DNA from 2 places in the Mesorhizobium sp. M7A.F.Ca.MR.245.00.0.0 genome. Region 1 is predicted to be linked to the other one. Evidence: predicted binding sites of a transcription regulator. Region 1 holds the regulator's gene; the other holds the start of a gene.
The links. The regulator LexA, encoded in region 1, represses DNA repair genes until DNA is damaged. The targets are predictions, from matches to a motif close to TGTTCNNNNTGTGTTCNG.
Positions count from the first base shown of each region.

Region 1 (8,304 bases):
GCGCTCCATGGCGCGCGCCAGCACCGGGTTGATCTTGTATTCCTCGCACGGCACGGCAAAGCACATGTGCAGGAAGTTGGCGGCGAAGTTCAGTTCGTTCTTCGGGTAAATGAACGGCTGGCCGATGTGGTATTTGTAGGCCATCGCCGCGATCGTTGGCATCTTGGCGATCAGCCGCATGGAGGCAACCATGCGCTGGTAGGGGTCGGAGATGTCGGTGGAGTCGTGGTAGAAGGCCGACAGCGCGCCGACCACGCCGCACATCACCGCCATCGGGTGCGCGTCGCGGCGGAAGCCGGTGAAAAAGCGCGACATCTGCTCATGCACCATGGTGTGGCGCGTCACGCGGTAGTCGAAGTCGTCCTTCTGCGCCTTGGTCGGCAATTCACCGTAGAGCAGGAGATAGCAGACCTCGAGGAAGTCGCCATGTTCGGCCAACTGGTCGATCGGATAGCCGCGATGGAGGAGGATGCCGGCGTCGCCGTCGATGAAGGTGATTTCGGACTCGCAGCTTGCCGTCGAGGTGAAGCCCGGATCGTAAGTGAAGGCGCCGGTGGTTGAGTAGAGCGAGGCGATGTCGATGACATCAGGCCCGACCGAACCACTTCGCACCTTGAATTCATGGGTCTTGCCGGCGAATGCAAGCGTTGCCGTGGCCTCCTGGATCTTGCCGCCCAAATCCATTTTTTTCGCAGCTTCGGTCATTGCAAACTCCTTCTTGTTTCCTCATGCCGGCAAAGGCAAAATTCTGCAGAGCGACACGTCGAAAAATCACCGCAATGCGCGTATTCGCCACCGCATTTCAGGAGGTGCGTGCCAGATTGGGCCAAGGCCTAATGTTGCACTGCGAAACCCGCCTTTCAATGCCAATCTTGGGCCAGTTTGCTCCTAATCGATTTGATCTGAGATGCGCGCCAGGCTTTCCTCGCGGCCGAGCACGGCGAGCACATCGAACACGCCCGGCGAGGTGCTTTTGCCGGTCAACGCAGCGCGCAAAGGCTGGGCCACCGCGCCGAGCTTGTGACTGCCGGCCGCTGCCACCTCGCGTATCGCCGCCTCCGCCGAGGCGGCTGTCCAGTCACTCGCAAGCCTGTTCAAAGCTTCGTGAGCACTGCGCAGGATCTTGCGGGCATCGTCGGTAAGCAGAAGGGCCGCCTTGTCGTCGATCGGCAGGGGGCGCGTGGCGAACAGGAAGGCCGCGCCATCGACGAGCTCGACCAGCGTCTTGGCGCGCTCCTTCAGGCCCGGAAGCGCTGCCAGCAACTGCGCCTTGGTGCTGTCGTTCAGGCGCGCGGCGATCGCCGGGCCGCCTTCGAGATAGGGCAGGGTAGCGATGAAGATGTCGAACAGTTGGGCATCGCTCATGCGGCGCATATGCGCGCCGTTGATCGCCTCCAGCTTGGCGAAGTCGAAGCGCGCCGCGCCCTTGTTGACATCGCCGATATCGAACCAGGAAATCATATCCTTGATCGACATGATCTCGTCGTCGCCATGGCTCCAGCCAAGGCGCGCCAGGTAATTGAGCAGCGCCTCCGGCAGGTAGCCCATGGCGCGATAGGCCTCGACGCCAAGCGCGCCGTGCCGCTTCGACAGCTTGGCGCCATCGGCGCCGTGGATCAGCGGGATATGCGACATGGACGGCACGTTCCAGCCCATGGCGTTGTAGATCACGGTCTGGCGAGCGGCGTTGGTCAGATGATCGTCGCCGCGAATGATATGGGTGACTCCCATATCATGATCATCGACGACGACGGCATGCATGTAAGTGGGATTGCCGTCAGAACGCAGGATGATGAAGTCATCGAGATCCTTGTTGGGAAAGCGCACCTCGCCCTGGACACGGTCATGGACGATGGTCTCGCCGTCGGTCGGCGCCTTGATACGAATGGCGCCCTTGACGCCTGCGGGCGCCTCAGAGGGGTCGCGGTCGCGCCAGCGGCCGTCATAGCGGGGCGGCAGCCCCTTGGCTCTGGCGGCCTCGCGCATGGCCTCCAGTTCGGCCGGCGTGGCATAGCAATAATAGGCCTTGCCCATGCGCACGAGCTCCTCAGCCACCTCGCGGTGGCGCGGAGCACGCTCGAACTGCGACACCGGCTCGCCGTCCCAGCTCAGGCCAAGCCAGGAAAGCCCGTCGAGGATGGCAGCCGTCGCGGCTTCATTGGAGCGTTCGCGGTCGGTGTCCTCGATGCGCAGCAGCATCGTGCCGCCAGTGTGCTTCGCATACAGCCAGTTGAACAGCGCCGTGCGCGCGCCGCCTATGTGCAGATAGCCGGTGGGCGAAGGGGCAAAACGGGTGACGACCTTGTCGGACATGGAACTCTCGGAAACCATCTGAAGCGGGGTGCGGTTGCGCGGGCTTTCGCGCGCCCGGCGTTCATGTAGCATAGGGTGTCGAGGGCGCAAGGGGCAGACCCGATGGCTGGACGAGGCTGGGGCTCGGATCAGGGCGAGGACGCTGCCATCGGCGTCAGCGAACGGTCCCTGTTTGCGCCTCGGCCAGCCCCATTGCCGCCGCCATCGCCCCTTGTGCCGGATCCCGGCAAGGCGCCCTTGCAAGCGGATGTCGCCGCCTCTGTTCCTGTTGCCGAAACCGGCAGGATCGTTCGCGTGCGCCGGCAAATCAGCCTGACATCACTGCCTCGCCTGCGCCACAGCGTGAACACGGCGGCGAGCCTGGAACTCGACCGGGGCGTGGCCTTCCTGCTGGTGCCGGTCTGCCTGGCGATCGGAGCGATCGGCTATTTTTCGCTGACGGCTGAACCCGACTTTGCGAGACCTGTCGCGGTTGTCATCTTGACGGGGATCTGTGCGCTGGTCTCGCGCTCATGGCCAAAGACCCATCTGTGTTTCATGGCGGCGCTTTTGTGCGCCCTAGGACTGCTTGCTGCCAAGGTCGAGACGTGGCGTGCGGGCACACAAATGTTGGGCTCGGAAATCTCGACGCAGGTGACCGGCCGCGTCGTCTCGCTCGACCGGATGGAAACTGGCCGTATCCGGCTGACCATCGACGTGACGTCGACCGCAAGACCGAAACTGCGCTATGCGCCGGAACGGGTGCGGCTTTCGGCACGCAAGATCCCGGCTGACGTGACCGCAGGCTCCCTCATCACTGGATATGCCAAGCTTTTGCCGCCGACCGGGCCGGTGCGGCCGGACAGCTATGATTTCTCCTTCGACAGCTATTTTGCCGGCATCGGCGGCAGCGGGTTCTTTCTCGGCAACCCCAAGCTTGTCGTCAGCGATGATGGCGACATGCCGCTGCCGGCCCGAATTTCCTCTAGCGTGGAAAATGCCCGCGAGGCCATCGCCGACCATATCAGGGCGAGCGTCGGCGGCGCCGAAGGCGAGATCGCCGCGGCGCTGATCGTCGGCGTGCGCGCCGGCATTCCCGATGACATCAATGAGGCGATGCGACGTACCGGCATCTACCACATCATCTCGATTTCGGGACTGCACATGGGGCTGGTCGCAGGCACCATCATGGGCTTGCTGCGCGGCGCCTTCGCCTTGTTTCCCGACTTTTCCGCGCGTCGCCCGGTCAAGAAGTATGCCGCCGTCGCCGCACTGTTCTCGATCGCGGCCTATCTCATCATCTCTGGAGTCGTCGTTGCCGCCGAGCGCAGCTTCATCATGCTGGCGGTGATGCTGATTGCCGTGCTGTTCGATCGAGCAGCACTCACCATGCGCAATCTGGCGATCTCGGCGATCGCCGTCATCGTGGTGTCGCCGCATGAGGTGGTCGGCCCGAGTTTTCAGATGTCGTTCGCCGCGACCGCGGCTCTGGTCGGCGCCTATGCCGGCTGGGCCGATCACCGCGCGGGAAAAGCAAGACCGCCGCCCCCAAAGCGATCCATGCCCGGTTTCCTGACGCGAAAGTTCGTGCTCGCGGCAACCGGCCTTGCCATGACCTCCATCATCGCCGGCAGCGCCACGACGCTGTTTGCCATCTGGCATTTTCAGCGTGTGTCGCCGCTCAGCCTGTTCGCCAATCTGGCGGTTATGCCGATCGTCACCGTCGTCATGTTCCTGGCTGTCGCAAGCGCGCTGCTGATGCCTTTCGGATTGGATTGGCCGGCCCTCTACCTGATGGGCAAGGGTCTGACGGTGATGATCGCCATATCGGGTTGGATCTCCGAACGTTCGCCTGTCGATGGGGTTGGGCTGATTTCGCAGCAATCTGTCCTGCTGGTGACAATTGCCCTGGTCATCGCGACGATGGCGACAACTTGGCTGCGGCTCGCTGCTCTGCCATTCGCGCTGGCAGGCTTGCTGACCGTCTCGGATACGCGCACGCCGGATGTGCTGATCTCGGAAGACGCCCGGCTGGTGGCGTTGCCGATCGGTGGCGGCGAGCTTGCCGTCAGCCGGGAACGGCCGAACGAATTCACCGTCGACAACTGGAAACGCGCCCTGACATCAGAAACCATCGTCGTGCCAGAGGTGTTCGACAAGAGCGATGGGCAATTCGACGTCGCGGACGCCGTTGAGCTACCGCCGGGATCGCCGTTCTATTGCTCATCAGGCGTTTGCGTGGCCAGGCATATGTCCGGTGCGATCATTGCCTATGTCGACGACCGCAAGGACACCTGGAAAGCCTGCGGCTTCGCCGAGCTGATCGTCATCAATGACGCCACCGCCTATGACGCCTGTCGCAATCCGCTGGTTCTCGTCATCACCAAGCGGCAACTGGCTCGCAAAGGCAGTGCCGCGGTCTTCTTCGATCGCCAATCGGCGACCACACCGGCGACAATCAGCTTCGCGGTGGATAGCCCATATCGGCCCTGGCACACGCATCGCAAATACTCTCGTGAGGCGAGGGGGCTGGCACCCTTCAAGAAACCCGAGAAGCCAGCGGCCAACCCGCAGCCGCCTCAGTAGCGGCGGATGAGGCCGACGAGCTTGCCTTGCACCTTGACCCTGTCTGGGCCGAAGATACGGGTTTCATAGGCCGGATTGGCGGCTTCGAGAGCAATCGAAGCGCCCTTGCGGCGGAACCGCTTCAGCGTCGCTTCCTCTTGATCGACCAGCGCCACGATGATCTCGCCGGGGTTCGCCGTGTCGGCATTGCGGATGATGACGGTGTCGCCGTCGAAGATACCGGCCTCGATCATCGAGTCGCCCTTGACCTCCAGCGCATAGTGGGCGCCGCCCATGATCATGTCCGGCGGCACCGAGATCGAATGCGTCTGATGCTGGATGGCATCGATCGGCACACCGGCGGCGATACGGCCCATCACCGGTATCGACACGGCGGAGACCGCATCGTCATCATTGCCGGGCGAGGGCATCCGCGAAGGCGCCGGCTTGATCTGCCGGCCAAGAGCACCACCCTGACCGAGACTGCCCTGGATGACGCTTGGCGAAAACTTCTTTGCCGCGTTGAGGCCGGGCGCGATCGAGTCCGGCAATCGCAGCACTTCCAGCGCGCGTGCCCGGTTGGGCAACCGGCGAATAAAGCCGCGCTCCTCAAGTGCGGTGATCAGCCGATGAATCCCGGATTTGGAGGCAAGGTCGAGCGCCTCCTTCATCTCGTCGAAGGATGGCGGAATGCCGCTCTCCTTCAGGCGTTCATGGATGAACATCAGCAGTTCATGTTGCTTGCGTGTCAGCATGGCGGCCCCCAGATTACCTGAAACCAGAATCGAAAAACAAACCCAGAACAAACACTATCTGTTCCAGTTGTGTTCTGCAACCGTTTAAAGTTTAATGAATTTATTAAGGCTGCTGAAATTATCTGGCGCTTGCCAGCGGGTCGCAATCGACAGGCGCCAACCACGGCGATGCGCCTGCTCACATTGAAACCATTATGGTTAATGACCTGTGGCTCATACTCGACCCAAGGCTTGGCATCATCTGCCGATCGACCGCCACAAGGGACGCTATCAATCTTCGGGACGTTCGTTTGCCGTGAACGAAACGGAGCCAAAACGCCAACGTCTGTTGGCATTTGTGGCTGGAATTCAGCCCTCCGTCATCTGCCGGGCAGTGAGGGCGGCGACGGCAAATCGCGGAGATCGTTGCGTCAGGTAACGGCTTCCTTGACGGCGAAACGCTGGTCCTTCCATGCGCCCGTGCGCAGAATATCCTCCAGCACCGCAACCGCCAGCCACACATCCTTGTAGCCGACATAGAGCGGCGTGAAGCCGAAACGGATGGTCGATGGCGCGCGAAAATCACCGATGACGCCGCGCTCGATCAGCGCCCGCATGATTTGATAGCCGTGATCGTGAAGGAACGACACCTGGCTGCCGCGCCTGGTCGCGTCGCGGGTGGTCTCCAGCGTGAGGCCATAGGCGCCGCACTTTGCTTCGACGAGCTGGATGAACAGTTCCGTCAGCGCGACGCTCTTTTTTCGCAATGCCGCCATGTCGACGTCGTTCCAGATGGCAAGCGCGCCTTTGAACGCCCGCATCGACAGGACAGGCTGGGTGCCGCACAGAAAGCGGCGGATACCGGTGCCGGCAATATACCCCCGTTCGAAGGCAAAGGGCCGCGCATGGCCCCACCAGCCGCTGAGCGGCTGGCTGATATCGCCGTGATGGCGCTGCGCGGCATAGATGAAGGCCGGTGCGCCCGGACCGCCGTTGAGGTACTTGTAAGTGCAGCCGATGGCGAAATCGGCATTTGCCTGATCGAGCTCGACGGGCAGGGCGCCGGCGGTGTGGCATAGATCCCAGACGATCAGCGCTCCGGCCGCATGAGCCTTGCGCGTCAGCGCCGCCATGTCGCGCAGTTCACCCGATTTGTAGTTGACGTGGTTGACCAGCACCACCGCGACGTTTTCGTCGATCAGCTCTTCGATGGTGGGCGCGTCGACGCCCGCGAGGCGCAGCAGGACGCCGTCCCGTGTCGAGGCCACCCCTTCGGCGATGTACAGGTCGGTGGGGAAACTGTCACCCTCGGCGACGATGACCGACCGGCCCGGCCGCATCTCCAGCGCCGCATGCAGCACCTTGTAGATGTTGGTCGACGTCGTGTCGCAGACGACGGTCTGGCCGGCCGCGGCTCCAATCAGGCGTCCGAGTTGATCGCCGAGTTCGATCGGCATCTCGAACCATCCGGCCGTATTCCAGGCTCGGATGAGGTCCTGGGCCCATTCCTGGGTTGCCGCCTGCTGCAGCTCGCCGAAAACGGCATGAGACGCTGCCCCCAGTGAATTGCCGTCGAGATAGATCACCCCCTCCGGCAGAATGAAACGGTCGCGCATGGCCCGCAGCGGATCTGTGGCATCCATCGCTTCGACTGCGGCGAGATCAGGAAATCCACTCATGGTCAGTCAGTCCCCGGTTGTTCGCGAAGGGTGTTCCGCCGCCGCGCGTCGCTGTTTTCATTTCGACGATGTCAGAGCCGGGTGCGGACCGTCCACAGCTCCGGGAACAGCACCACCTCGAGCATCTTCTTCAGATACGAAGCACCCGACGTGCCGCCGGTGCCGCGTTTCAGACCGATGATGCGCTCAACCGTGGTGACGTGGTTGAAGCGCCAGCGGCGGAAATAATCCTCGAAGTCGACCAGCTTCTCTGCCAGTTCGTAGAACATCCAGTAGCGCTGCGGATCGCGGTAAATGGTTTGCCAGGCGACCAGCACCTCTTCATTCTCGGTTCGCGTCTCACGCCAGTCCGTGCGCCTGGCATCGGCACCGATGTCGAATCCGTTGCGCGCAAGCAGCAGCAGCGCTTCGTCGTAGAGCGATGGTTCGGTCAGGATCGCTTCCAGCTTTCCGCTCAGGTCGGGCCGGTGCTTGTGCGGCCCGAGCATGGCCAGGTTGCGGTTGCCGGCCATGAACTCGATGGCGCGATACTGCCAGGACTGGAAACCCGAGGACTGGCCGAGCGCGTCGCGGAACTCGGTGTATTCGCTCGGCGTCATCGTCCGCAGCACATCCCAGGCATTGTTCAGCTGCTCGAAGATCCGCGCAACGCGCGACAGCATCTTGAAGCTCGGCTCGAGCCGGTCGGCGCGGATGGAACGGATCGCGGCTCCAATCTCGTGTAGAGCGAGCTTCATCCAGAGTTCGGAGGTCTGATGCTGGATGATGAACAGCATCTCGTCATGCGCCGATGACAGCGGCGTCTGGGCCTCCAGCACTTTCTCCAGGTGCAGGTAGTCGCTGTAGGACATGCGCTCTTTGAACGACATCTGGGCGCCTTCGGACGCCGGATCGTACGGTTCGCTCAATTGATTTTCTCCGTGCGCAGCCGGAAGCGCTGGATCTTGCCGGTCTGGGTCTTGGGCAGAGCGGCGATGAATTTTACCGATCGCGGATATTTATAGGGCGCGATCATTGCCTTGACATGGTCCTGC
Region 1 covers NZ_RZTE01000005.1:172,730-181,033, forward strand. The annotation lists gene gltA (citrate synthase) at 1-705, opposite strand, end outside; gene gltX (glutamate--tRNA ligase) at 889-2,313, opposite strand; gene EOB80_RS08805 (ComEC/Rec2 family competence protein) at 2,416-4,878, shown strand; gene lexA (transcriptional repressor LexA) at 4,872-5,612, opposite strand; gene kynU (kynureninase) at 6,023-7,270, opposite strand; gene kynA (tryptophan 2,3-dioxygenase) at 7,342-8,178, opposite strand; gene EOB80_RS08825 (AMP-binding protein) at 8,175-8,304, opposite strand, start outside.

Region 2 (8,304 bases), on a different contig from region 1:
ACCCTCTGGATGCCCGGCTCCTGCGACGTCTGGGTCAGCTGTTCGATCTGATGCGAAATCTGCATGATCTTCTCGAGTGGGCGGCGCAATTGCGCCAGCCGTTCGGCAAGTTGCTGGCCTATCGAAGAGGTGTTGTTGATGAGGTCGATGATCGGTCCGCTGAGCAGGTAGCCTACGCTGGCAAAGATGCAGATCGACAACAGCACCAGAAGGGTCGCCGAAACCACTTCGGAGATGCCGTGCCTGCGCAGGAGCCTAACGATCGGCGTCAGCGTCAGCGCCAGCAGGAAAGCCAGAATGACCGGCATGAAGAAAGCGCGAGCGAAGTAGAGCGCATAGATGGCCATGAACAGGAAAATGCCGACCAGCAGCGAGCGCATCAGATGCGTGTCGGCGCGGGCCGCAACGCGCGAATCCGACTCGTCGGCGATGGCGCGGCCCAAGGCAGCGTGTTCTGTTTTCATGCTCACCCTCGAGCCGGCGCCCTCGGCGATCGGCTATTGCTTGCATGAACGCAGAGTTATGGGCGCAGGTTCCATGAGCCGGCTTCCGGAATGAGGCCCGTTTGCACGGGTCCGGAAATCAGAGCGCGCCGCAGCATCCAGGCCTGCACTCACGGAGTTGGAAGAAAGATTTGGCTTCTTCCGAATGTCGTGGCGACGAGAACGATAAATCCGGCCCTTCTCAATGGTAGCAGCCAGCAGCCGACATTTCCGTCAGGCTGGCGCGGTGACGGCTGTGGCAGCCCTGGCTGTTTCCTTGCGCACGATCGGCGCCACCCTGGTGCCGTAGAGTTCGATCGCCTTCATGATCTTGGCATGCGGCATGGTGCCGATCGCCATTTGCAGCAGGAAGCGGTCATTGCCGAAGATCTTGTGCTGGGCGACGATCTTCTCAGCCACTTGCTCGGGACCGCCGACGAACAACGCGCCGTTCGGGCCGCGCGACTGGTCGAAATGCGCTTGGGATGTCGGACCCCAGCCGCGCTCGCGGCCGATGCGGTTCATCACCTCCGCCTGCGGGCCGTAAAAATCGTCGGCCGCCTGCTCGGTCGTCTCGGCGATGAAGCCGTGCACGTTGATGCTGGTGGCAAGGCCCCTCGGGTCGCTGCCGGCGCGCTTGGCGGCTTCGCGATAGAGATCGAACAGCGGCGCGAAGCGCGCCGGCTCGCCGCCGATGATGGCGAGCGCCAGCGGCAGGCCGAGCGCACCCGCGCGGGCGGCAGACTGCGGCGTGCCGCCAATGGCGATCCAGACCGGTAGCCTGTCCTGGAAGGGCCGGGGATAAACGCCGCGATCGTTGATCGGCGCGCGCAGATTGCCGGACCAGGTAACCTTCACGCCGTCGCGGATGGCAAGCAGCAGATCGAGCTTTTCGGCGAACAGTTCGTCATAGTCCTCGAGGTTATAACCGAACAGCGGGAAGGATTCGATGAACGAGCCGCGTCCGGCCATGATCTCGGCGCGGCCGCCCGACAGAAGGTCGAGCGTTGCGAACTGCTGGAACACGCGCACCGGGTCATCGGAAGACAGAACGGTGACGGCACTGGTCAGCTTGATGCGCTTCGAGCGCTCGGCGGCCGCGGCCAGGGCCACGACCGGTGCGGAGGCGGCATAGTCGGGCCGGTGATGCTCGCCGAGGCCGAAGACGTCGAGGCCTACCTGATCGGCCAGCTCGACCTCCTCGATCAGGTTGCGCAGCCGCTCATGCGGGCCGATGGCGCCGGGGCCCGGCTGCGGGCTGACGTCGGCGAAGGTGTAGAGACCGAGTTCCATCTAATGTCATCCTGGTGTTGGAATTTGCCGCTAGACGTAGCCATCCGCCAACCTCGCCGCCAGAGGCGCGACGGTGAACAGTGCATGTCGTTTTCGGTTCAATCTCTTCGTCGCAATTCCCAAGGGAAAGCGCTGCGCGCTTTTCCCGGAAAACCGTTTCACACTTTCCCTGAAATTGCTCCAAAGGCGTCTCCCGAGTGCAACAGCCGACAATTTCATGGCTGCCATGCCGTTTTGGCGCTTGAACTCTCGGTTTTCGCGCGTATGTAAGCCTCGCGAATTGACTTCAGGGAAGTGGACTTGGCTATCTACAGGGAAAAAGACGTTTTCGAGCGGCGCAATGCCGCAAACGAGGCAAAGAAGGCGCTCCTCGAGCGCTTCAAGGCAAAGCCCGCAGCGGATGATCCCGCTGTGCTGGCGCGGCAGGCTGAACGCAAGGCGATCCTTGCGGCCCGCGAAATCCGCGAGGCTGAAAAGGCTCGGCTGAAGCAGGAGAAGCTGGCACGCGAAGCGGTCGAGAAGGCCGAGCGCGAGGCAGCAGCCGAAGCGGCACGTATCGCCGCCGAGGAAGCTGCACAGGCTGAGGCCAAGATTCGGGAATCCGAAGAGAACGAGCGCATCGCCCGTTTTCTGGCCGACGAAGCCGAACGCAAGGCCAAGCGTGACGCGCGTTATGCGGCACGCAAGCAGCGCACCGGCAGGACGCCGCCGGGCTTCTCCGCCCGCTAGCCTCAGGATTACCGAAGCAGCCAGCTTCGACAATCAGGGTCGCCTCACAGCGGCCCTGAAGGTGTTTGTCCGTCGCCCAAATATTGGTCCCGGTTCTGGGAGGACGACATGCGCAAACCAAAAGACCGTCAGGCGGCGAACTTCAGCCCCATGATGCCGCAGACGATGAGCGCGATGCAGGCCAGCCTGATCGCGGTGGCTGGTTCGCCGAGCAGCCAGATGCCGAGCAGTGCCGTACCGACGGTGCCGATGCCGGTCCACACCGCATAGGCGGTGCCAACGGGCAGCGCCTTCAGCGCCAGGCCGAGCAGAGTGAGGCTGACGACCATCGAGGCAACGGTCAGTACGGTCGGCACCAGCTTCGAGAAGCCATCTGTGTATTTGAGGCCGATTGCCCAGCCGATCTCGAACAGGCCGGCGAAAAAGAGAAGAATCCATGACATCGACAACGCTCCATCAGAGCATCGGACCGAAAGGTGATTTCGGCGTCCGACGATCAGTCAAACAATGGCGGGTCGTCCCGTCCGGATTTTGGGGAAGCGCGAGGTCGTCCCCGCCATGCCAATATAGGAACTTCGAGCGCTCGATCAACAGCGGCCGGCAACAGTGTCGCCGGCCGTAACCCTTATTGCGAAGTGGATCGCCGGACCTACTTGTCCTTGAGCTTCATCGCCTTGACCGGCGGCGCCTTCAGCGCGGGAGCCGGAGCGGGCTTCTTGGCGTCCTTCTTCGGCTTGCGGGCTTCCTTGCCTGCCTTCATCGCACCTTTAGCCATGATTCGTTCCTCCTGATGTGGGACGCCAAGTGAAACAAGAGAACCGCCCGACCGCAAGGGGTTAGCGACCGTTGCCGGCGTCGCCGGATCGCTTTCACCGGTTTCTAATTTGCTCGTAAACCATGACGGTCCGTGCGATGGTGATTTTCGCACTGCAGCATCGACCCGAGCTTCGCCGGGTGATCGTCAGGCAGGCCGTCAGGACGACAATGCGAATCCACATCGGCTGCGAGATGAGCTTCGACTTTCCGCAGGAAACGCCGCTCATCGCGATGCTGAATGTGCATTATTCGCGTGCCTCCGATCTCGAGCGGCCGGATTTCCTGATTTCCAACCCGCCGGTGCCGATCGAAAGCTATCGCGACAGTTTCGGCAATTGGTGCAACCGGTTCGTCGCGCCGCCCGGGCGTTTCACCTTCGGCACCGACGCGGTGATCCGCGATCCCGGCACTTTCGAGATGGGCGACCTGATGGCCTGGCAGCACGAGGTGCGCGACCTGCCGGCGGACACGCTGCTGTTTCTGCTGCCCAGCCGTTTTTGCGAAAGCGACCTTCTGGCTGATGAAGCGTGGCGGCTGTTCGGCAACACGCCGCTGGGCATTCCGCGCGTGCAGGCGGTCTGCGACTTCGTCCATAACCACATCGTCTTCAACTACGGCAATGCACGGCCGACACGCACCGCCGCGGAAGCGTATCGCGGACAGAGCGGCGTGTGCCGAGACTACGCGCATCTCGCCGTCACCTTCTGCCGGGCGCTCAACATCCCAACGCGCTATTGCACCGGCTACATCAGCGACATCGGTATGCCGAAGCCATGGGCGAGCATGGATTTCTGCGCCTGGATGGAAGTCTATCTCGGCGGCCGCTGGCATGTCTTCGATCCGCGCAACAATGCACCGCGCATCGGCCGCATCCTGATCGCCTCCGGCCGCGACGCCGCCGACGTGCCGCTGACCCATATATTCGGCCCGGGAACGCTTGCCGGCTTCAAGGTGTGGACCAGCGAGATCGTCGAGTAGTCGCCGTTTTCCATAGGCCGATCTCTCATGACCGCTGGCTTGGACGACCCGACATTCGCGCGGTGTGATGCCTGTGGAGCTTTAGCGGCCTGGCCGCTAGACTGCGCCTTGAATGGGAACAAATGCCATGGCCGGGCACGGCGGCTCAAAAAAGGTGATCTACGCGGCGCTCGCCGGCAATTTCGCCATCGCGCTGACCAAGTTCGCCGCCGCCGCCTTTACCGGCAGTTCGGCGATGCTGTCGGAGGGCGTGCATTCGCTGGTCGATACCGGCAATGGCGGCCTGCTGCTCTACGGCATGCACCGCGCCGCCCGCCCGGCCGATCGCACGCATCCGCTCGGTCACGGCCGCGAACTCTACTTCTGGAGCTTCATCGTCGCGCTCCTCGTCTTCGCGCTGGGCGCCGGCGTGTCGTTCTACGAAGGCGTGATCCATATGATGGCGCCGGAGCCGGTCGCCAACGCCGAGGTGACCTACATCGTGCTCGGCCTTTCCTTCCTGTTCGAAGGCAGTTCGTGGTGGGTGGCGCTGAAGGAGTTCCGCCAGCAGAAGGGCAAGCAGGGCTGGCTGCGGGCGGTGCAGTCGAGCAAGGATCCGAGCGTCTACACCGTGCTGTTCGAGGACAGTGCAGCACTTCTCGGCCTGATCGTCGCGTTCGTCGGCATCCTGGCGGCGGAAGTTCTGGAGATGCCGGAACTCGACGGCGCCGCCTCGATCGGCATTGGGCTGATCCTGGGCGCGACGGCAATCTTCCTGGCCCGCGAAAGCAAGGGCCTGCTGATCGGCGAGCCGGCATCGCCCGAGGTGCAGATGAAGGTGCTGGCGATCGCCCAGCAGGATCCGGCGGTGCAGCGGGCGAACGGCGTCCTGACCGTCCATATGGGGCCGACAGAGATCGTCGCCGGGCTCAGCATCGAGTTCGAGGACCATTTGACGGCGCCCGAGATCGAAGCTTGCGTCGAGCGCCTGGAGGCGCAGCTGAAGAAGGAAATGCCGGAGATCACGCGGCTGTTCGTCAAACCACAGACGGCAGGCACCTGGGAGCAGCGGCGCAAGCTGATCGAGACCGCATCCGATCCGGCTCTGGACTAGCGCTGCGCCATTGCCTCACGGCCTTGCCCCGCTAGATTGAAGGGACTTTGGAGGAACGAAGATGAGAATAGACGGCGGCTGTCATTGTGGCGCCATCACTTACGAGGCCGAGGTCGACCCGGAGAACACCGGAATCTGCCACTGCACCGATTGCCAACAACTGACCGGAACGGCTTATCGCGTGACCGTGGGCGCGCCTGAAGGCCACTACCGGATCACCAAGGGTGCGCCAAAGGTCTATATCAAGACAGGGTCGAGCGGCGACAAGCGCGCGCAGGGCTTTTGCGGCGAGTGCGGCTCGCATCTCTACGCGACATCGGTTGGCGACGGGCCGAAGGTTTATGGCATCCGGGTCGGCACGGCGCGACAACGTGAACAGTTGGTCCCGAGACGGCAAAGCTGGCACCGCTCGGCGCTGCCCTGGTTGCCGGAATTCCCGGGTATGACGACCAAGGAAGAGCAGTAGCGCCGGTCCGGCGCCGCGCCTCAATCGTCGCCTTCGACGACCCTCAGCCTGAGCTGCCCGCTTTTCGAATCGGCAACGCGCGCGCCAGTATCGACCTTCGCGGCGGGAGCCCGTGACGCTGCGTCCGCGGCGGCATCGCCGTCGGGCTGTGCGCCGAACTCCAGCGCTTCGATCTTCTGGCCGCGCTTGGTGACCTTCGACGTCGAAACCAGGATGTCGTCGATGTCCTTGGCCGATTGGCCAAAATGGACCTGCAGCTTGCGCACCCGCTCATCGACGCGCGCTACATCCTCCATCAGCCGAATGACTTCGCCCTGGATCAGGTGCGCCTGTTCGCGCATGCGGGCATCCTTGAGGATCGCCTGGATGACCTGGATCGACAGCATCAGCAGCGACGGCGAGACGATGACGATTCGGGCGCGGTGCGCCTTGTGGACGATCGCCTCGAAATTCTCGTGGATCTCGGCGAACACCGATTCCGACGGCACGAACATGAAGGCGGTGTCCTGCGTCTCGCCCTGGATCAGGTATTTTTCCGAGATATCGCGGACATGGATCTCGATGTCGCGGCGGAAGGCCTGCGAGGCGGCCTTCTGCAGGTCGGCGCCGTCGGCGGCGCGGATGGCATTCCAGGCTTCGAGCGGAAACTTGGCGTCGATAGCCAGCGACGGTGCGCCGTTCGGCATCTTCACCAGGCAGTCAGGACGGCTGCCGTTCGACAGCGTCGCCTGGAATTCATAGGCGCCGTGCGGCAGGCCGTCGGCGACGATCGCCTCCATGCGCGACTGGCCGAAGGCGCCGCGCGTCTGCTTGTTGGAGAGGATCGCCTGCAACTGCACCACCTGGCCGGCGAGCGACTGGATGTTGCCCTGCGCGACATCGATGATGGCCAGCCGCTCCTGCAATTTGGCCAGGCTCTCATGCGTGGATTTGGTCTGCTCGGTCATGGTCTGGCCGAGCCGGCCGGTCATGGCGTCGAGGCGCTGGCCGATCGATTGCGTCAGCTCCGCCTGCCGTGCGCCGAACACTTCCGCAATGGCGCCCATGCGTCCCTGCATTTCGGCCTGGCTTTGCAGAATGCCGGCCATCCGCACTTCCGCGTCGCGGGCATGATCGGCGGCTTCGGCAGCCGCCACGGCGCGCGCCTTCGCCGACCGCCACAGCGCGATGACCAGCGCCATGAACAGGGCCAGAAACAGCAAAGCGCCGAAGGCCAGCGCATGGCCGAGCGTGATGGTTGTGGCGCCGAGCCGGGCGACAGGCTCCGAAAGGATGGTGCTCAAATCATTCATGTGGACAGCATAGACGATTCGCCGCGATAGCACAGATCAAAACGTGAACGAGCCTGATGCCGACCGGTTGACGCTTTTCGCTGGAGGTCTTAGGTGGAACGCCATGCCGATCAAGCCGCTCATCATCCTTCCCGACCCCATCCTGCGCCAGGTTTCCAAGCCCGTGGAGCGTGTCGACGCGCCTTTGCGCAGATTAGCCGACGACATGCTGGCGACCATGTATGACGCGCCGGGTATCGGGCTGGCGGCGATCCAGATCGGCGAACCGCTGCGCTTACTGGTGATCGATCTGGCCAAGGAAGACGAGACGCCGGCGCCGCATGTCTTCATCAACCCGGAAATCCTGGAGAGCGCCGACGCGCGCTCGGTCTATGAGGAAGGCTGCCTGTCGATCCCGGATTATTACGCCGAGGTCGAACGCCCGGCCGCCGTGCGGGTCAAGTATCTCGACCGCGACGGCAAATTGCAGGATATGGAGGCCGAAGGCCTGATGGCGACCTGCCTGCAGCATGAGATCGACCACCTCAATGGCGTCCTGTTTATCGACCACATCTCGAAGCTGAAGCGCGACATGGTGGTGAAGAAATTCAAGAAGCTCGCCAGGGACAAGGCGCCGGGCAAGCTGGCGGGATAGGGATCATTCGAGCACGCCACGCAAAACCCAATCCCTGCCAAGCTCGAACGCTTTTGCAAGCGCGCGAGATTCTGGCGAGATGATCAGCACCAGAGAGACAACCACGGCTAACACCATCAGTAGCAGGGTGTTATAAATGGCGAAATTGCTCTCTCTTCGCCTCGACAATTCGCCTTTCTCGTATCGTTCTTCGACCGATTTGTATTCAGCTATTGGCTTCCTGCGTTTCCCAAAGGGATTTTGAGCGCGCTGCATATGAAGCTCCCAGGACAGATCCGCGAAGCATACGCCTGAACAGTTGGTGTAGACTTAATGGACCGTTTTGAGTGGCTGGGGGAAGGGGGCGGAACTCTTGTTGATCAATGACTCCGGGGGTGATATCAGTGATATCAAATCTTGGAGGCATCCATGGGCGATATGTTGATCAGAGATATTCCCGAACCGTTGAAGCGCGAAATCGAACACGCGGCGCGCAAGGGCGGCCAAAGTCTTTCGGGCAAGGCGATCGATCTCTTGCGTAA
Region 2 covers NZ_RZTE01000010.1:147,744-156,047, reverse strand. The annotation lists gene EOB80_RS13835 (AI-2E family transporter) at 1-464, opposite strand, end outside; gene EOB80_RS13830 (LLM class flavin-dependent oxidoreductase) at 717-1,775, opposite strand; gene EOB80_RS13825 (DUF6481 family protein) at 2,076-2,504, shown strand; gene sugE (quaternary ammonium compound efflux SMR transporter SugE) at 2,633-2,947, opposite strand; gene EOB80_RS35870 (hypothetical protein) at 3,154-3,279, opposite strand; gene EOB80_RS13810 (transglutaminase family protein) at 3,489-4,298, shown strand; gene EOB80_RS13805 (cation diffusion facilitator family transporter) at 4,426-5,391, shown strand; gene EOB80_RS13800 (GFA family protein) at 5,453-5,857, shown strand; gene EOB80_RS13795 (DNA recombination protein RmuC) at 5,878-7,149, opposite strand; gene def (peptide deformylase) at 7,253-7,783, shown strand; gene EOB80_RS13785 (hypothetical protein) at 7,787-8,038, opposite strand; gene EOB80_RS13780 (plasmid stabilization protein) at 8,192-8,304, shown strand, end outside.
Region 2: the regulator LexA is predicted to act here: its motif matches at 7,182-7,199, upstream of EOB80_RS13795 (DNA recombination protein RmuC).